4 regions of the Acidovorax sp. K2F genome follow, and region 3 is predicted to be linked to each of the others. Evidence: predicted binding sites of a transcription regulator. Region 3 holds the regulator's gene; each other region holds the start of a gene.

Region 1 (4,876 bases), on a different contig from region 3:
AGCTCGGCGGGGATGTCGGCAAAGCTCGAGATCAGCGCAATCATGCGCAGCATGCCCAGCGGCTGCACGCCCGAGCCGGCCGGACCGTCGGTGCCAAGGATCACGCGGTGTGGGCACTTGAGCTCGATGGCCGCCCGCGCGGCCTGGATGGCGATCTTCTCGTTGCCGTTGTGCACCAGTTCGATGGCGCGCGACGACTTCTCGCACAACTCGCACACATGCTTCCAGGGCAGCGAGGTGTGGCCGCCATTGATGTGGCCGATCACGTCGGCATCGGCCTCCAGCACCACGTCCTTGTCGATCAGGCCCGAGCCCGGGATGGACGGGCCGCCCGTGTGGATGGTGCTCTGGATGCCGTGCTTGCGCGCCCAGGCCACCATCTGCTGGGCCTCGTAGCCCGCCTTGACGGAGCCCAGGCCCACTTCGCCCAGCAGCGTCACGCCCGCGTCGGCCAGGTCCTTGAAGTCCTGCTCGGTCATGCCTTTCTCGATCACCGGGGCGCCTGCAATCACCTTCACGCCGCCGGGGCGGAAGTTGTCGAACGAGCGCTGCGCGGTGATGGCCAGCGCCTTCAGGCCCACGATGTCCTTGGGCCGGCCGGGCAGGTGCACCTCGCCGGCCGAGACCATGGTGGTCACGCCGCCATTCATGGTCGAGTCGATCCAGCCGATCTGGTTCTGGCGCGGCGTCCAGTCGCCAAACACGGGGTGCACATGGCTGTCGATCAGGCCCGGCGCCACACAGGTCTGGCGTGCGTCGATCACGGTGTTGGCGTGGTCGGTATTGCAGTCCTTGTAGCGGCCCACGGCCACGATGAGGCCGTCATTCACCACGATGGTGTCGGCGTCGAGGATGGGGTGGTCCAGGTCGCCCGACAACAAAAGACCGATGTTCTGGATGACGACCTTGCCCGATTTGCCGCCTGCTGCTGCTTCTGCCATGGATTCTCCTCGTGGGGTGGTGGGCGGGGCACCACGCGGCACCCCGCAGGGAAAAATCTCTTGTTGATTCAGGCCGCTGCCCTGCCCTTGGGCAGGCTGGGGCCGGGTGCCACGGTGCGCAGCACGCTGTCGATGACGAAGGATTCCCAGTGCGCCAGCGCGTCGGGCGTCTCCAGGTCTTCGCCCAGAAAGGCCGACAGCGTGTGCCGGTTGGACATGTAGAAGTAGCCCGTGGCGGCGATCAGCAGGTACACATCGCGCGCCGACACGTCCTTGCGGAACAGCCCTTGCGCCTGGCCGCTTTCGAGCACGCGGCGGATCACCTCGATGGCGGGCGACGAGTATTCACGGGCGCGCATCGACTTGGAGATGTGCTTGCCCTTGTGCAGGTTCTCGGTGTTGAGCAGCGTGATGAACTCGGGGTTCTTGCGGTAGTAGCCCACCACAAAGCGGATTACCGCCTGCAGCGCCTCCACCGGTTTGGCGGTGTCCAGGTCCAGCTTGGACTCCGCATCGTTCATGCGCCGGTAGGTTTCCTCCAGCACCTCGATGAACAGGCCTTCCTTGCTGCCGAAGTAGTAATAGATCATCCGGTCGAACGACTTGGCCGCCTTGGAGATCTTCTCCACGCTGCCGCCTTCGTAGCCGTAGCGGGCGAACACTTTGGTCGCCGCCTTCAGGATGTTGTCGCGCGTGGTCTGTGCGGCCTGCTCGCGCACGCCCGTCTTGCGGGCGGATGCGGCGCGGGGGGACGCGGTCCGGGTCTTGGTGGGAGTGGCAGACATGGCGGGTCCTGGTGGATGAGGCGGGCCCCCGGTAAGGGGGCCGCCGGGGGATCACTGCTCTGCGAACGCGCGCTCGATCACGAAGTCGCCGGGCTTCGTGGTGTTGCCTTCCTTGAAGCCACGCTCTTCCATCATGTGCTTGAGGTCGCGCAGCATTTCGGGGCTGCCGCAGATCATCACGCGATCTTCGGTGGGGTTGAGTGCGGGCAGGCCCAGGTCGCGGGCCATCTGGCCGTTTTCGATCACGGTGGTCACACGGCCTTGGTGCTTGAAAGGCTCGCGCGTCACGGTGGGGTAGTACTTGAGCTGCTTGGTGACCATCTCGCCCAGGAACTCGTGTTGTGGCAGCTCCTGCGTGATGTAGTCGTGGTAGGCCAGCTCCTTCACCTCGCGCACGCCGTGCACCAGGATGACTTCCTCGAACTTCTCATAAGTCTCGGGGTCGCGGATCAAGCTCAGGAACGGGGCCACGCCCGTGCCGGTGGAGAGCATGTACAGCCGCTTGGCGGGCAGCAGGTAGTCGATCAGCAGGGTGCCTGTGGGCTTCTTGCCGACCACGATGGTGTCGCCCACCTTGATGTGCTGCAGGCGCGAGGTCAGCGGGCCGTCGGGCACCTTGATGGAGAGGAACTCCAGGTGCTCTTCGTAGTTGGGGCTGACGATGCTATAGGCGCGCAGCAGGGGTTTGCCGTTTTCGCCGCGCAGGCCAATCATCGTGAAATGGCCGTTGGAGAAGCGCAGCGCGGTGTCGCGCGTGGTGGTGAAGGAGAAAAGGCGGTCCGTCCAGTGGTGGACCGTCAGGACGCGTTCGTCAAGAAAGGCGCTCATGGTGCGTTAGATGGAAAAGTTGGAAGCAAATAAGGAATTTGGCTGAAGAGCAGGGCCCCATGCGCTCTACAGCGCAATGTTCAGGCCTGAAAGCTTGTGGCTCACAACCCTCCATTGTTCCGCATCTGGCAAAGCCGCTTTTCTTTTGGTGATTGTGGGGAGCGTGGGCGCCAGCTTTTTGTTGAACTGCAGAAAGATTTCCATGCCTTCGGGCAGGTCGTCTTCGGCATAGATGGCGTTGGCCGGGCACTCCGGAATGCACACCGCGCAGTCGATGCATTCGTCCGGGTCAATGACCAGGTATTCCGGCCCTTCCTTGAAGCAATCGACAGGGCACACATCGACGCAGTCGGTGTACTTGCACCGAATGCAGGCGTCTGTCACAACGTGCGTCATTTTGGGGCTCCTCATGCACCATTTTTGGGGGCGCAAAAACACCATTGCAGAGTCTGGTTGATTCCGCTACATTGACATCGAATGTAGTGTTCACAACATTTAAGTTAAGTGAATGCTACACAAAATGCAATGCGCGTACAAGCACTTGCCACAATGCAATGAATGGGCCGCCACGATGACTGAACACACCAAGACCGACGGGCTACCTGGCATGGATGCGCCGGATCTGCCGCAGGTGCTCGAGCGCGCCCGGCCCCGCAACGAGCGCATGAACGCTGCCAAAGTCGAGTGCAATGCGTGTCCGGTGCTGTGCCAGATTTCCGAAGGCCGCGCAGGGGCTTGCGACCGTTATGCCAACCACGCGGGCGTGCTCGTGCGGCTGGACCCGGTGGTGCTGCTGCGCAAGACCCTGGAGGTGGGCGAGGCCGCGCTGGTGCCGTTTGCGGGCCGCGCTCCGGCTGCACAAGACGCTGAGACCGCAGTGGCTCCAGCACCCACATGGAACGGTGACCTGCTGCTGTCTGAAGAGGTGTTCGTGACGGGCGTGGGCTCGTCCACCACCTACCCCGACTACAAGCCGGCGCCCTTCATCGTGGGTTCCCAGACCGATGGCGTGGACATGGTCACCGTGGTCACCGAGGGCATCTTCAGCTACTGCAGCTTCAAGGTGAAGATCGACACCGACCGCTTCCTAGGCTCCGAGCAGGCCAACGTGCGCTGCAAGGGCGAGGTGGTGGGCCATGTGACCACGGCAGAGTACGGCTCGCAGATGCTGTCGCTGGGCGGTGTGCACCACCTCACGGGTGGCACCAAGAAAGAAGGCCGCATCACCGCCGAGATGATGCAGGCGCTGGGCAACAAGCAGGCGGTGGAGTTCACCATCGACGGCGGCTCGCAGCTCGTGATCCAGGCGGGGCGTGCGCCCATCGTCAACGGTGTGGCCGAGCAGCGCATGCGCGTGGGCTGCGGCTCGGCGGCCATTGGCATCTTTGCGCGCCAGTTCTTCGGCCATGCGGACGAGGTGGTGGTGGTGGATGACCACATCACCGGCGTGCTCACCGAGCACCAGGCGGGCCGTTGCCTCGACATGAAGCCTTCGGGCATCCAGATGCGCGGGCGCAAGTCCACACCGGGCCGTTACTTTCAGGTGGCCAACCCGGGCACCGGCTGGGGCGGCACCGACATTGCCGACCCGCTGTCCATCATCGAGGGCTGGGACGAATCCGTGGCCTGGCCGGGGCTGCGCTTGTTGATGACCTCCACCACCGGCGAGCATGCCTCCTGGTACGTGCTGGACGAGCAACTCCATCCGGTTGAATCCGAGATGCCTGCCGAGGTGCGCCGTATCGTGGACCGCATCGGCGAAAACTGCGAGCCCTCGCTGGCGTCCGTGCTTTTCCTCGGCGGTGCTGGCGGCAGTCTGCGCGCAGGAGTGACCGAGAACCCGGTGCTGCTCACGCGCTCCATCAAGAACGCGCTGGTCAACGTGACCTGTGGCGGTGCCCCTGCCTATGTATGGCCGGGCGGCGGTATCACCGTGATGGCCGACGTGCTGCGCATGCCGGACAACAGCTTTGGCACCGTGCCCACCCCCGCCATCGTGGCGCCCATCGAGTTCAGCATGCGCCGTGCGGACTACGAAGCGCTGGGCGGGCACACCGAACAGATCCGCAGCCTGCGCGAAGTGCTGGAGCGCGGTGCGTGGCACAACGATGGTGCACCGCAGGCGCGCGTGTGGCAGACCTTGCCCGCCGCCAATCCGTGGCCGCTGGGTCGCCCACCTCTGCTGGGTTGATATGAAACACCCCCTGAGTCGCTTCGCGCCTTCCCCCTCCAGGGGGACGACACCCTCGCTGCGGGGCGGCCCTTGCTCGGCGTCTCTGGCGGGGGCCGCGCCGGTGTTTACGGCTGCGGGCGGTACGCCCT
Region 2 (4,876 bases), on a different contig from region 3:
GGCAGTGCTCCAGGCCCACGTTCTGCAGGCTGCGGGCGGTGGCCAGCATCTTGGGGTCGGCTTCGAACCAGAACTTCTTGCTGAGTTGGGGGTTGGCAGCCGATCGCACCTCCACCGGGCGCGGGTGCATCATGCCGAAGGCGGGCATCGTCAGCTCGCTTTTCATCCACGCGGGGGCGCTGTACTGGCCGGGTTTGTCTTCACGCGCCATCAGCCATTCCATGTACTGGCCCCACTGTGCGGGCACCGTCACGTCGCCAATGTGCAGGCTAGGGTTAACGCCGCCCGCAATGCCGCTGAAGACCACGTGGCTCACGTGGAAGCGGTCCAGCACCAGCTGGGTGTTCATGGCCGCGTTGGTCATGCTGATGCCCGACAGGAAAACCACCACGGGTTTGCCCTCCAGCGTGCCGGTGGTGAACTCCACGCCGTTGATGCTGTGCTTGGCAGGGTGCTGCACCTGGGGCAGCAGCACGGTCAGCTCGGGCGCAAAGGCGGAGATGATGGCGATGCGGGGTGTGTCGTCCAGCCGGACAGCCGTCTTGCCTGTCGGGCCGGATGCACAACCGGCGAGTGCACCAGCCAGTGCCAGTGCTCCCAGCAGGCGGGTGAAATGAGAGGCGATGAAGTGCCGCAATGGCATGGACGAGGAGGTGGTCATGGGCATACCAGGCAGGGACAGAGACGGACGGATAACGGCAACAAAAAAGGGCCACCGCGATGAGTGGTGGCCCAGGTATTTACCCGCCTTGTCTCGCATGGGTGGTTTGGAGTGGCTGACAAAGCTCAGCGCAGCGGTTCTGGCTAGGCGCTGTGTCGCAGGCAGTACTGCAAGTACGACAAGACACAGCAACAACGCCAGAAGAGTTTTGTCATCCACTCCCCTTACTTGGCCGTGGACTTGGGCTGGCTGTCGTCCACCTTCACGGTGAACTTGCCGGCCAGGATGTCGGCCTCCTTGGCCTTGACCTTGGCGACGATGTCGGCCGGCACCTTCTTCTCGAAGGTGCCCAGGGGCGCGAGTTCGGAGCCCTTGTGCTTCATCATCGAATATGGGCCGTAGTCCTCGGCCGTGAATTTGCCGTCCTTGACCAGCTTGAGCGCGCGCTCGATGCTGGGCTCCATGTGCCACAGGGCCGATGCCACCACGGTGTCGGGGTACTGCTCTTGCGTATTGATCACGTTGCCGATGGCGAGCTTGCCTTTTTCCTTGGCCGCGTCGCTCACGCCAAAGCGCTCGGCGTAGAGCACGTCGGCGCCCTTGTCGATCATGGCGAAGGTGGCTTCCTTGGCCTTGGGTGGGTCAAACCAGCTGTTGATGAAGGTGATGGTGAACTCGACCTTGGGGTTGGTCTCTTTGGCGCCCGCCATGAAGGCGTGCATCAGGCGGTTGACTTCGGGGATGGGGAAGCCGCCCACCATGCCGATCTTGTTGGTCTTGGTCATGCCGCCAGCCACCATGCCGCTGAGGTACGCGGGCTCCTGGATGTAGTTGTCGAACACGCTGAAATTGGGCGCCTGTGGCTTGCCGGAGGAGCCGAGCAGGAACGAAGTCTTGGGGAAGTCCTTGGCCACCTTGCGGGCGGCGGCTTCTACCGCAAAGGCCTCGCCCACGATGAGCTGGTTGCCGCCGGTGGCGTACTCGCGCATCACGCGCTCGTAGTCGGCGTTGCTCACGTTTTCGCTGGCCTTGTATTCGATCTCGCCACGTGCCTCGGCGGCCTTGAGGGCCTTGTGGATGCGGCTGACCCATTGCTGTTCAAAGGGCACCGTGTAGATCGCCGCGACCTTGATCTTGGACTGCGCGAAGGCCAAAGAGGGCGCCATCGCCATGGCGGCCGAGAGGGCCATGGAGGTGCAGAGCAGGCGTCCGGTGAAGATGCGGCGAGTGGTCATGGTGGGGTTCCTTCAGACAAGCAAACAAGGAGGTTGGGTGTGCTGCTACCAAGCAAGGAGCGCGCCAGTCGGTGGCTGTGTAACTGCAAACCAGCGGCAAGTCTGCCAGAGGAAAGCCACCAGTTGGTAAAAAAATGGTGCATGCGTGCAGCGCATCCGGAAACCAGGCTGGGGCACCCCACCAGGGTAGGGCTCACAATGGGCTGTTACGCAACGCAGGGAGGCCCGGTGATGAAAAAAAAAGCCACCGCTGGGCGGCAGGCCCTGCGGTGGCTGGTGCACGGGCGCTGCCGTTGTGCGCTTATTTGGTGCCAAAAATGCGGTCACCCGCATCGCCCAGGCCTGGCAGGATGTAGCCGTGGTCGTTCAGCTCGCGGTCGATGGCGGCGGTGAAGATGGGCACGTCGGGGTGGGCCTTCTGCAGCGTGGCCACGCCTTCAGGGGCGGCCAGCAGGCAGACGAACTTGATGGAGCGGGGGTTGAGCTTCTTGAGGCGGTCCACACAGGCTGCGGCGGAGTTGCCAGTGGCCAGCATCGGGTCCACCACGATGATGTCGCGCTCGTCCATCTCGGACGGCATCTTGAAGTAGTACTCCACGGGCTGCAGCGTGGCCGGGTCGCGGTACAGGCCGATGTGGCCCACGCGGGCGCCGGGCACCACGTTGAGCATGCCGTCCAGAAAGCCGTTGCCCGCGCGCAGGATGGAGACCAGCACCAGCTTCTTGCCATCGATCATCTTGCCGGTCATGGTCTCCAGCGGGGTTTCGATCTGCACATCCTGCAGCGGCATGTCGCGGGTCACTTCGTACGCCATCAGCGTGGACAGCTCGCCCAGCAGGCGGCGAAAGCTGTTGGTGCTGGCGTCTTTCTTGCGCATCAGCGTGAGCTTGTGCTGGACGAGGGGGTGGGTGATGACGGTGACGTTGCTCATGGGGAACCTGAAAGGAGAAGGGCAGAGGCCTTTGCGCTGACGAACAGGCGCGCTCTGCCGCGCGGTGAGTGAAAAAGTGGGGGCTAGTCTGCCAGAAACCGTGCCAGCCGCGACAAATCGACGTTGCCGCCGCTGATGAGGATGCCGACGCGCGCTCCGTGGATGTCGACGTTGCCATGCTGTGCCCCGGCGAAGGCCAGGGCGCCTGTGGGCTCGACCACGATCTTCATGCGCTCGGCAAAAAAGCGCAGGGACTCGACCAGTTGCTCGTCGGTGGCGGTGACCATGTCGTCGGCCAGGCGCTGGATGATGGGGAAGGTGAGCTGGCCCAGCGCCTGGGTTTGTGCGCCGTCGGCAATGGTGTGGGGCGTGGGGATCTGCACCACATGCCCGGCCTTGACCGACTGCTGGCCGTCGTTGCCCGCTGCGGGCTCCACCCCTACCACCCGGCATTGCGGCGCCAGGGCCTCGGCGGCCAGCAGGCTGCCCGCAAGCAGGCCGCCGCCGCCGACGCAGACGAACAGGTAGTCCAGGTCAGGCACTTCTTCAAAAAGCTCCTTGGCCGCCGTGCCCTGGCCCGCGATCACATGGGGGTGGTCGAACGGGGGGACCAGCGTCATGCCGCGCTCCAGCGCCAGGCGGCGGCTGATGGCCTCGCGGTCTTCGGTGTAGCGGTTGTAGGTGACGACCTGGGCGCCATAGTCGCGCGTGGCGGCCATCTTGGAGGCGGGGGCGTCCTCGGGCATGACGATGGCGGCAGGCATGTCCAGCAGCCGGGCCGACAGTGCAATGGCCTGCGCGTGGTTGCCCGCCGAGAAGGCGAGCACACCACGTTCGCGCTGCTCATCGGTGAACTGGGCCAGGGTATTGAACGCGCCCCGGAACTTGAAGGCGCCGGTGCGCTGCAGGTTCTCGCACTTGAAGAACAGCTGCGCGCCCAGCCGCTCGTCGGCGGTGCTGGAGCGCAGCACGGGCGTGCGGTGCGCCATGCCCTTGAGCCGGTGCGCGGCAGCGGCCACATCGTCGTAGGTGGGTGGGGTCAGGCTGGGCAGCGTCATGGTGGCGGCATCCTTGTGGGCAGGGCTGGAAGACGGCCAAACCCCTTAAGGCCTGATGATAGCCCTTTGCCTCGCCATTTCAAGCAAAAGGGCTTGCAAGCGCTAGTGCTGCATGCCTGGGCAGCTATACATTTTGATGTGGCACATGCCCGTGCGCGCACCGCAATCCGGGCCGCATGGCGCGGCCCGGCGGCGCTCAGCCCAGCTCGCTGAACCGTTGCAATGGTGTGAGCGCCGGGAACTCGCCCGCGCGTTTTTGCTTCATGGCCGTGACCGATTCGCGCACATGCTGGTTGCTCCAGATGGCGCCCTGCAGCCAGCCCATCTGGCGCAGGCTGTCTTCCACGCTGTGGTCGCGCGCGTAGTTCACGGCCTGCTTGGTGCCCCAGATGGCCACCGGGGGTTTGGACGCGATCTCCTTGGCGCACTGCAGCGCGGCAGCCAGCATGGCCTCTTGCGTGTCGAACACCTCGTTGACCAGGCCATAATCCAGGGCCTTGGCGGCGCTCAGGCGCCGGCCGGTGTAGGCCAGTTCTTTGACCACACCCAGCGGAATGAGCTTGGGCAGGCGCTGCAGCGTGCCCACGTCGGCCACCATGCCGATGTTGATCTCCTGGATGCAGAAGAACGCATCCTGCGTGGCGTAGCGGATGCAGCCTGCGGTGACCATGTCCACCGCGCCGCCGATGCAGCCGCCGTGGATGGCCATGATCACGGGGATGCGCAGGTTGTCGATGCGTGTGAAGGTGGCCTGCATGTCGGTCAGCAGGTCGAAGATGGCGGCCCGGCCTTCGGGGCTCTGGTCGTCCATGGTGATGGCGCCGCCAAAGGTCTCCAGCGCCATCCCGGCGCTGAAATGTTTGCCGGTGCTGCTGATGACCAGCGCCCGCGCCTCGCCCGCCTGGTGCAGCTGGGCCAGCACCGTGTCCAGCTCGCGCCAGAAGGTAGGGTGCATGGTGTTCATGGCCTCGGGTTTGTTCAGAACCAGATG
Region 3 (4,876 bases):
GCACATGCCGAAAAGGCTGACCGTGCCAAGCCCATGAACATCGAGGCCGACGCCCTGCGCCACGATGAACTCAAGCAGACCAGCGTGTTCTCGGGCCGCGTGGTGATGACCAAGGGCACCATCGTGCTGCGCGGCGCGCGGCTGGATGTGCGCCAGGACGCCGACGGCTACCAGTACGGCGTGGTCACGGCCGAGGCGGGCAAACGGGCGTTCTTCCGCCAAAAGCGCGACACCGTGGCGGGGGCGCCTGACGAGTTCATCGAAGGCGAAAGCGAAGTCATCGAATACGACGGCAAGGCCGACAACGTGCGCTTCATCACCCGCGCCGAACTCCGCCGGTACCGTGGGTCGGTATTGAACGACGAGATCACCGGCGCCGTGATCGTCTACAACAACCTCACCGATGTGTTCACCGTCGATGGCCAGAAGGCACCAACGTCCTCTGCCGCAGCGGGCGACACACCAGCGCCCGGTGGTCGTGTGCGCGCCGTGCTGGCGCCCAAAGACCCTCCGCCCGGCGCGGCAGCCCCGGCCCCAGCGCCTGACGCGCCCGCACCGGCGCTGCGCCCCAGCAACAGCCTTGGCGGCGGCGCCAAGTGAGCGGGCCTGCTGTGAGTACCGGTCCTGACTCCCAGGCGGGTAGCCGCCTGGAGGTACAGCATCTGGCCAAATCCTATGGCAGCCGCAAGGTCGTCAAGGATGTGTCGCTGGTGGTGCAAAAAGGCGAGGTTGTGGGGTTGCTCGGCCCCAACGGCGCGGGCAAGACCACATCCTTTTACATGATCGTGGGCCTGGTGCGCAGCGATGCAGGCGATATTCGCATCGACGGCCACTCGGTGGCCCACATGCCCATCCACCGCCGCTCTCGGCTGGGTCTGTCGTACCTGCCGCAAGAAGCCTCGATCTTCCGCAAGCTCACCGTCGAAGAAAACGTGCGTGCGGTGCTGGAACTGCAGCGCGCCGATGACGGCCAGCCGCTATCGCGCGACGCCATCGAAGAGCGCCTGACGGCACTGCTGCAAGAGCTGCGTGTGGACCACCTGCGTGCCTCGCCCGCGCTGGCGCTGTCCGGTGGCGAGCGCCGCCGCGTCGAGATCGCCCGCGCCCTGGCCACCCAGCCGCGTTTCATCCTGCTGGACGAGCCTTTTGCCGGCATCGACCCCATCGCAGTGATCGAGATCCAGCGCATCATCGGCTTCCTCAAGGCACGCGGTATTGGTGTGCTCATCACCGACCACAACGTGCGCGAGACGCTGGGCATCTGCGACCACGCCTTCATCATCAGCGACGGCCGCGTGCTGGCGCAGGGCACGCCGTCCGAGATCGTGGACAACGCAGAAGTACGCCGCGTGTACCTGGGCGAGCATTTCCGCATGTGATGAAGCCTGGACTGTCGCTGCGCGTCTCGCAGCACCTTGCATTGACCCCCCAGCTCCAGCAGTCCATCCGGCTGCTGCAGTTGTCCACGCTCGAACTCTCGCAGGAAGTCGAGCAGATGCTCGACGAAAACCCGTTCCTCGAACGCAATGCCGACGAAGCCCCGCGCGAGGAGTTTGGCCTGGAAGCCGCCGACACGCCCGCGCAGGCCGACGACTACAGCGCCGATGATGCTATGTTTTCAGGAGCTGTCAGCGCAAGCAGTACTAGCGCTGAGAGCCAAAACGAGGCTGAAATCCCCAGTGGAGGCGCCGACGAGCCCGACTGGAGCGGTGACGGCACCGTCGAGATGGCGCCCAACGACGCCGAGTGGGGTGGCGACGCCCCGGCGCGCACCCGCAACGATGCGGAAGGCGACGAGGCCGACGCCACCGAGCTGGCCCGTTCGCACGAATCGCTCACCGCCTTTTTGCACCGCCAGGCACTGTCGCTGAGGCTGTCTGAAGTGGACACTGCCGCGCTGCGTTTTCTCATTGAATCGCTGAACGACGACGGCTACCTCGAAGAGCCTCTGGAAGAACTCGCTACCAGCCTGGCCGGGCCCGACGACCTGGAACAGATCGAAGAACTGGTGCACCGCTTCACCGTGGCCCAACGTCTGCTGCAGAGCCTGGAGCCCGTGGGCGTGGGCGCGCGCAACCTGGCCGAATGCCTGACGCTGCAGCTCACCGCGCTGGCGGCCGACGAAGACAGCGACGCCGACCCCGAGACCGTGCAGACCGCGCTGCGCATCTGTCAGCAGCCGCTGGAGATGCTGGCCCGCCGCGACATCCGCCGCCTGACGCAGCTGTGCAGCGAAGGTGGCGTGGCCGGAGAAGAACGCACCCGATCTGCCATGGCACTCATCGCCCGCCTGGAGCCTCGCCCTGGCCGCCGTTTTGCCGACGTAGAGCGCAACATCATCATCCCCGACGTCATCGTGCGCAAAGCCGGCCGTGCCAACGGGCGGGACGGCCAGCACAACTTCATCGTGCAGCTCAACCCCGATGTGATGCCCCGTCTGCGCGTGCACGACATCTACGCCGGCGCGCTGCGTGGCCATAAGGGCGGCGAAGGCCACCAGGGCATGCAGCAGCGCCTGCAGGAGGCGCGCTGGTTCATCAAGAACATCCAGCAGCGTTTTGACACCATCCTGCGCGTCTCGCGCGCCATCGTCGAGCGGCAGAAGAACTTCTTCACCCACGGTGAATTGGCCATGCGCCCCCTGGTGCTGCGCGACATCGCCGACGAGCTGGGCCTGCATGAGTCCACCATCAGCCGCGTGACCACGGCCAAGTACATGGCCACGCCGATCGGCACCTACGAGCTGAAGTACTTCTTTGGCTCTGGCCTGGGCACCGAGACTGGTGGCAATGCGTCCAGCACGGCCGTGCGCGCACTGATCAAGCAGTTCGTGTCCGCCGAAAACCCGGCCAAGCCGCTGTCCGACAGCCAGATCGCCGAGATGCTCAAGGAGCAGGGCATCGAATGCGCACGCCGCACCGTGGCCAAGTACCGCGAGGCGCTCAAGATCGCGCCAGCGAATTTGCGCAAAGCGCTTTAGCGCTGCCGGCGTGGAGGCGCGCGAGTGTTCTCTGGCCGTCCAGGCGACGGTTCGGTGCTGGGCTATTTGCGCGCCATGAATACCGCGTCATATGCTTGTGGCGTGAATCCTGCGATCTTCTGGCCGTTGGTCAGCAAGACCGGTACGCCTCTGGCCCCCAGCTGACTGAACGCCGCCTTGCCAGAAGGCGTGTCGATATCCAGCTCCCGATAGGCGATGCCCTTGCTCGCCAGATAGGCCTTGGCCGCCTTGCAGTAGCCGCACCAGGTGGCCATGTACAGCACCACATCGCCCCGAGGAGCCGCAATCTGTGGAGTGTCCGGAGTGGCTGTTTTGGGGGCAGGGCCCGCCCCCGGTACCACGCTGACCGGCAGGTTTTCCAGCTTCATCGTTTTCTCTACGGCACCGGCCGTGGGAGGCTTGTCGCTGTAAACCACCCTGCCGTCCGTACCCACTGATTTGTACAGCGTCTGGGCGTTGGCTGCCAACGGCACCACGGCCAGCGCCAGGGTGGTCAACAGGGTCCGAACAAAAGGGCGCATGAAGGGGCTCCGGTAAAATCCACTGCCCGAGAGCATACGAGACAGTGGCGCCCGGCCCACAGGACTCGTGCGCAACACTCCCCTGCAGTGGCCTGGGCACCACGCTGTGGATGGGATGGCGTCCCCCTGTGCTTCCCATCTGGCGCCTGGAAGGGCAGACCCTGTCTTTCGCGCAATGCGCTATGTCCGTCGCTGGCACCTGCCTTCGCTTCCTGTTTTGCCCTCCCACTTCCCGCACCATGGCCCGCATCGTCTTCGACCTCCCACCGCACTTCGACTTTGCCACTGAACTGCAGATCTACATCAGCCACGTGAACCAGGGCGGGCATCTTGACAACGCGCAGTTGCTCAGCCTGGTGTCTGAAGCGCGCGTGCGCTTTTTCCAGTCGCTGGGATACCCCGAGGCCGATGTGGGCGGTCTGTCCATCGTGGTCGGCGACATCGTGGCGCAGTACAAGTCCGAAGGTTTCCATGGCGAGACCATGCGGGTGGAGATGGCGCCAGCGGATTTCAACCGCTATGGGTTTGACCTGGTCTTTTGCATGACCGAGAAGACCTCAGGCCGCGAGGTGGCGCGCGGCAAGATCGGCATCGTCTTCATCGGCAAGGCCGACCGCAAGGTGGCACTGATCCCCGAATCTATCCGCCAATTGCTGCTGGCCCGCGCAGGCACGCCGGATTCCCATGCATTGTCCGAGCGCGTATCCTCCCTATCGACATGAACCAACTCCAACTTTTTCTCCCCTGCGCCGCGGGCGTCGAGGGCTTTCTGGCCGACGAGGTGCATGGCATCACCGGCCTCACGGGGCAAGACCTGCTGGTGGGCCGGGGCGGCGTGCTGCTGCGCGCCTCATGGCGCCAGGCCATGCAGCTCAACCTGCACAGCCGCCTGGCCCAGCGCGTGCTGGTGCAGCTGGCGCACCGCCCCTACCGGTCTGAGAACGACCTCTACGCCATGGCCAGCGAGGTGGCCTGGGAGATCTGGTTCACCACGCGCCAGACCTTCAAGGTCGAGGTGACGGCCCAGCACAGCCCGCTGCAGAGCCTCAACTTTGCGGGCCTCAAGGTCAAAGATGCCGTGGCCGACCGCTTCCGCCACAAGAGCGGCGTGCGGCCCGACGTGAACACCCAGTGGCCCGATGTGCGCATTCACCTGCACCTGACCACCGACGAGGCCACGATCTACATCGACACCTCGGGCGAGCCGCTGTTCAAGCGCGGCTGGCGCGAGGATAAGGGCGACGCGCCGCTCAAGGAAACCCTGGCCGCCGCCATGATCGCCGCCAGTGGCTGGGACCCGCATGGCGACAACCCCCAGCCCCTGTACGACCCCTGCTGCGGCAGCGGCACCATC
Region 4 (4,876 bases), on a different contig from region 3:
CGAATCTGCCATGCAGCTCGCCCCTCAGTTCGTATGGCAAGCCATGGATCGCGTGCGCGTCAAGGGCAAGGCGCAGGCCGTGCCGATCTACCAGCCCCTCGCCCCCCGAGGGCAACTACCCACCGATCTCGGTGAAGAACTGGCTGTGTGGGAGGGTTTTCTGCGTGCCTACGCAGCACAAGAATGGGCACAATGCGACAAACTGATGGGGCAGTTGCGAGGTCTTAGACCCCACAGCATCCTGTACGAGTTGTACGCGGCACGGGTCGAAGGCCTGCGTAATTTGCCTTTCAACCCGGATTGGGATAGCGCCACCAATTTCGACACCAAGTAGAAGGCTTGACATGAAGGTTCGCGTGCTGGGGTGCTCCGGCGCTATCGCCAAGGACTGTCGCACGACATCGTTCTTGATCGGTGACAGCATCTTGCTCGATGCGGGAACTGGTGTGGGCGACCTCACGCTGGAAGAGATGGCCAAGATTGACCATGTGCTGCTGACCCATTCCCACCTGGATCACATCGCCGCACTGCCCCTGATGCTCGACGCAGTGTCGTCACAGCGCCGTTACCCGGTGCAAGTGCACGCCTTGGCTGCGACTATCGCTGCACTTCAGACGCACGTGTTCAACAACGTCATCTGGCCAGATTTCAGCGCGATACCGTCTGCTGTATCTCCGTTTCTGCAGTATCAAGCTTTTGTTTCGGGTGACGTGTTGAACATCGCAGGTGTTCAGATGGAGGTGCTACCAGCCCACCATACCGTTCCCGCTGTGGGGTTTGCGGTGAAAGGCAATACCGGCTGGTGGGTGTTCAGCGGTGATACAGAGCGTAACCCGCTATTCTGGAATCGCATCAACACATTGAAGGTGGCTTGTTTGGTGATTGAAACAGCCTTCAGCAACCGTGAAAGCGATCTTGCCCGGCGGAGCCTGCACCTTTCCCCCGAGGTTTTAGCGCAGGAACTGGCCCATATCGCGCCGAGTGACCGCTACCCCATCTACGTCACACACACCAAGCCGTCGGAGACCTCACTGATCATTGACGAAATCAAGCGGTTTGACTCCACCACAAACATCTTCCAAAGCCAACATGACATCCGTTGGTTAACCGCAGGGCAGACGTTCCAGGTCTGAACGCCTTGCGCTCGGTTGTGACAATACTGGCTGACAAAAATGTAATTCCGAGGGGGTTTAGAGATCGTGTGCTGAGATGGCAAGGGTGCATACGGGTGCTCGACTTGGCCTGCTCAGCAAAGAATCTTTGAGGCAAGCAAATCTCCAGCAAGATTCATCGGTAACGCTTGATTTTTGATGTTCTTGTAGGTGCTGAAAAGAGCCGTTGTTTGTCCTGGGGCCTGTTTCCTCCTGGCTCTGCGGGGCTTCGATTCACCGCCCTCAAGCAGGCACGGCACTTGCATAGTCAATGCGCATTTGCAATTTTTCCTAGGAGTTCTTCATGAAGCGTTCTATGCAAAAGGGTTTTACCCTGATCGAATTGATGATCGTGGTCGCGATCATCGGTATCTTGGCTGCTGTGGCGTTGCCCGCATACAAGGACTACACAATCAAAGCACGTATGTCCGAAGTGGTTTTGGCAGCTTCCCAGTGCCGTACAACCATCAGCGAGACCATCCAGAGCATGCGCCCTGACGCTACCCTGTCGGGCACCAATGCGTTTGGCTGCGATGCTACTGGCCCAACGAAGATGGTGGCATCGATCGCTACGAATGCTGGGACAGGCCAGATTACTGTGACTCCGCACGCATCAAATCTGGGCCAGACTCCCAACTTTGTGGCTGGTGACACCATTACCCTTACGCCGTACATGAGTGGCACTACCCCCTACGCTTTGACGGCTGTAGGTGGTGGTCAAGGTACCCAGGTGTACGAGTGGATTTGCAAAGGCGCTGGTGCAGCACTGAAATACGCACCTGGTTCTTGCAAGTAATCTATTTAGCGCTTGGTTCAACAGGAGGGGGCATAGCCCCCTCTTTGTATTTCGCGACTTCCTTTTTCCTGCATGACAACCATCCCTCCTGTTTCCAAAAGCACCGGGCATCTGACGCTGGCCGCGATGGCTCTGGCGGTTAGCTGGTGGCTCCCGAATCACCATTGGCCATGGGCAGACTTCTATTCCGACGCCTGGGCTAGCATAGTGCTGGGTCTCGTAGCCGCTGCAGTGCTTTGGCGGCATCGGGGCGAGGGGCTTTTGGGTTGGCACCTGCTGCCGTTGGTAGTCCTTGGGTGCCTTCTTGCAGTTGGAATTCAGCACGCAGCAGGTCTCATCGAAGCTTCTGGAGTTGCCTGGATTAGTGCTTTGTATCTTTTGGCGCTCTTTATTGCGTTGCTCAGTGGCGGCGCCTGGGAGCGCTCTAGGCCAGGACAATGTGCTCAGTTCTTATTTGTGGCGGTACTCATTGGTGCCATGGGTTCATTGTTGATTCAGCTGCAGCAGTGGCTGGGTGTCGATGTGGGTGATGCTTTTTGGCTGTTCCTTCCGGCACCTGCCGGAAGATTCCACGCCAACATCGGACAGCCGAACCAACTCGCCAGCTTGATGTGTCTCGGAGTTCTGGCTTGTGCTTGGCTTTACGAGCAGCAGCGCCTTCCAGGCAAGGCGGCGTGGATCTTGGCCGCACTGCTGGCCATTGGTTTGGCGCTGACAGAGTCGCGCACCAGTTGGGTGGTAATTTCTTGCGCGACGGCAGTAATACTATTTTGGCGCAAGCGACTCGGCGTGAAGTGGGTCTTCGTCAGTGCGGCCTTCTGCTGGGTCGTCATATTTGTGCTCTGCGTTTTCGCCCTGCCCCATGTCAATATCTTGCTTGGACGCCCGCCCCAAGAAGTGCGTGGGCTCATGGGAGGGGAAATACGGCTTGATATTTGGGTAGGTGTATTGGATTCCTTAAAGCACCAGCCTTGGTTCGGCTATGGCTGGATGCAGACCAGCTTGACGCAGTTCCCCGCGGATCCCTACCAGGTGCCTACATACGGAAGCTTGAGGCACGCCCACAATCTTTTTTTGGATTTGCTGGTTTTTATGGGCATTCCGATTGGCTTGGCGATATGCACAGTTCTGGTGTTTTGGTTTGTGGTCGCCTTGTTAAGACTGCGAACACGGGACCAGTTGTGGATGCTTCTCTTTGTGTTAGCACTTGGCATCCATGGGATGTTAGAGTTTCCACTGTATTACGCTTACTTTTTATTGCCATTGGGGTTGATTGTTGGGGCGCTCAATGTGTCTTTGGGATTCAAGGTACTCTTTCGAACGCCCCACTGGCCTCTGTTCGTGATGCTGGGAGCAGCATTCCTAGGGTGTTTTATCACTGCACGTGACTACCTTCCGATTGAGAAAAGTTTCTTCGCCCTCCGCTTTGAGCACCAAAAGCTTGCGAAGCCTGATGAAAACGCGTCGCCCTCACCCTTGGTTCTCAGCCATCTGGAGGATTTGCTTTGGCTAGGTAGAGTTGATCCAGTAAGCGAGCACAGCGAAGCGGACATAGCACGAGCAATTCGGGTGTCAAAGCTGACACCGAGCCTTGTGGGGCAATTTAAGCTGGCATCGATGTACGCATTGGCAAATCAGCCTCATGAAGCTGAATATTGGCTGATCGTGATGTTGCGATCAAATGGAGTAAAGCCCCGTGCAGCAGACGAATTACGAGCGCAGTGGCAGGCGCTTGCGGTCACTTATACATCAATGGCACAGGTCACTTGGCCTAAATTTAATTAGCGTGGGCTAAGAGAGGGCTCTTGAGTTTTTATATGTTCCTGGTTGGAGAAGACCGCCTAAGCAGCTTACTTTACAAAACTCCCTGAGTTCCCTCCGTGCTTCTCAACGACAGACACATCGTGAATGGACATTCTCCGGTCCACCGCCTTGCACATGTCGTAGATAGTAAGTAGTGCAATTTGGACGGCTGTGAGGGCCTCCATTTCGACACCGGTAGGGCCCACTGTTGCAACGGTAGCTGAACAAAAAACACCTGTTGCGCCGGTTTGGTGAGCGCATGCGGTGTCAAATTCGATGGAGACCCGCGTTAGCGCCAATGGGTGGCAGAGGGGAATGAGCTCGCTCGTTTTTTTGGCTGCCATGATGCCCGCGACGCGAGCGATGCCTAGCACATCGCCTTTTTTAGCGGTTCCCGATTCAATCAGTGCCAAGGTCTCTGGCCGCATCTCGATGCGGCCGGTAGCTACTGCGATGCGATGGGTTGCTGTTTTTGCGCCCACGTCAACCATATGAGCTTGGCCTTTGGCATCGAAATGGGTGAGGCCAGAAATGTGAGCAGTATCCAAGGTCTTGAATGTCATTGTGTAGGGGGCAGAGCCGCGATTGACGCATGCGAATGCGAAACAATTTCTAAGCCGTCGCATCATACGGCCGTACCTGTCACGTCGGCACCAGATGAAATTTAAGCCCAGGGGACCCCAGTTGCTAGAGCTTGCAATCAAAGTTTGCTTCTTGTATGGGAGCCGAGCGGTAGTTCTATTTGCTGTCGCGGTGACTTCAGCTTCAGCTCTCGCCCAGAACGGGCTACCCACGCTCGGCGACACCAGCGACCTCACCACTAGCGCCGAGCGTCGCCTTGGTGATCGCATCATCCGCGAGTTATACCGCGACCCGGACTACATCGATGACCCCGTCGTGGTCGATTATGTACAGGGGATCTGGCAGCCTCTCCTGTACGCAGCCAAGTCACGCGGTGAACTCAGTGCCGAGCTTGACGAACGCTTTGCCTGGGAAATCCTGCTGGGACGCGATCGCACGGTGAATGCTTTCGCTTTGCCGGGTGGGTACCTGGGGGTGCATCTGGGGCTCATCGGTGTGGTAGCCACGCGCGATGAACTGGCCTCGGTACTGGCGCACGAGCTGA

What was found. The regulator sigma-54, encoded in region 3, starts transcription at its own class of promoters, with help from an activator protein. The targets are predictions, from matches to a motif close to TGGCANGNAANCTGCTTT.
Region 1: a site for sigma-54 is predicted at 3,064-3,081, ahead of N4G42_RS01200 (6-hydroxynicotinate reductase). Genes of this name have one in related genera too.
Region 2: a site for sigma-54 is predicted at 1,946-1,963, ahead of N4G42_RS14650 (BMP family protein). Genes of this name have one in related genera too.
Region 4: a site for sigma-54 is predicted at 1,401-1,418, ahead of N4G42_RS23550 (pilin). Genes of this name have one in related genera too.

The regions. Positions count from the first base shown of each region.
Region 1 covers NZ_JAOBSQ010000001.1:244,845-249,720, forward strand. The annotation lists gene N4G42_RS01180 (amidohydrolase family protein) at 1-941, opposite strand, end outside; gene N4G42_RS01185 (TetR/AcrR family transcriptional regulator) at 1,010-1,726, opposite strand; gene N4G42_RS01190 (ferredoxin--NADP reductase) at 1,778-2,554, opposite strand; gene fdxA (ferredoxin FdxA) at 2,621-2,950, opposite strand; gene N4G42_RS01200 (6-hydroxynicotinate reductase) at 3,126-4,745, shown strand.
Region 2 covers NZ_JAOBSQ010000038.1:63,453-68,328, reverse strand. The annotation lists gene N4G42_RS14655 (5'-methylthioadenosine/S-adenosylhomocysteine nucleosidase) at 1-661, opposite strand, end outside; gene N4G42_RS14650 (BMP family protein) at 886-1,896, opposite strand; gene upp (uracil phosphoribosyltransferase) at 2,198-2,827, opposite strand; gene N4G42_RS14640 (threo-3-hydroxy-L-aspartate ammonia-lyase) at 2,911-3,885, opposite strand; gene N4G42_RS14635 (enoyl-CoA hydratase-related protein) at 4,082-4,876, opposite strand, start outside.
Region 3 covers NZ_JAOBSQ010000056.1:42,194-47,069, reverse strand. The annotation lists gene lptA (lipopolysaccharide transport periplasmic protein LptA) at 1-600, shown strand, start outside; gene lptB (LPS export ABC transporter ATP-binding protein) at 597-1,379, shown strand; gene N4G42_RS22540 (RNA polymerase factor sigma-54) at 1,379-2,980, shown strand; gene N4G42_RS22535 (glutaredoxin family protein) at 3,043-3,522, opposite strand; gene N4G42_RS22530 (acyl-CoA thioesterase) at 3,762-4,244, shown strand; gene N4G42_RS22525 (class I SAM-dependent RNA methyltransferase) at 4,241-4,876, shown strand, end outside.
Region 4 covers NZ_JAOBSQ010000059.1:163,802-168,677, reverse strand. The annotation lists gene N4G42_RS23560 (CHASE2 domain-containing protein) at 1-334, shown strand, start outside; gene N4G42_RS23555 (MBL fold metallo-hydrolase) at 345-1,133, shown strand; gene N4G42_RS23550 (pilin) at 1,456-1,947, shown strand; gene N4G42_RS23545 (PglL family O-oligosaccharyltransferase) at 2,020-3,732, shown strand; gene moaC (cyclic pyranopterin monophosphate synthase MoaC) at 3,798-4,283, opposite strand; gene N4G42_RS23535 (M48 family metalloprotease) at 4,408-4,876, shown strand, end outside.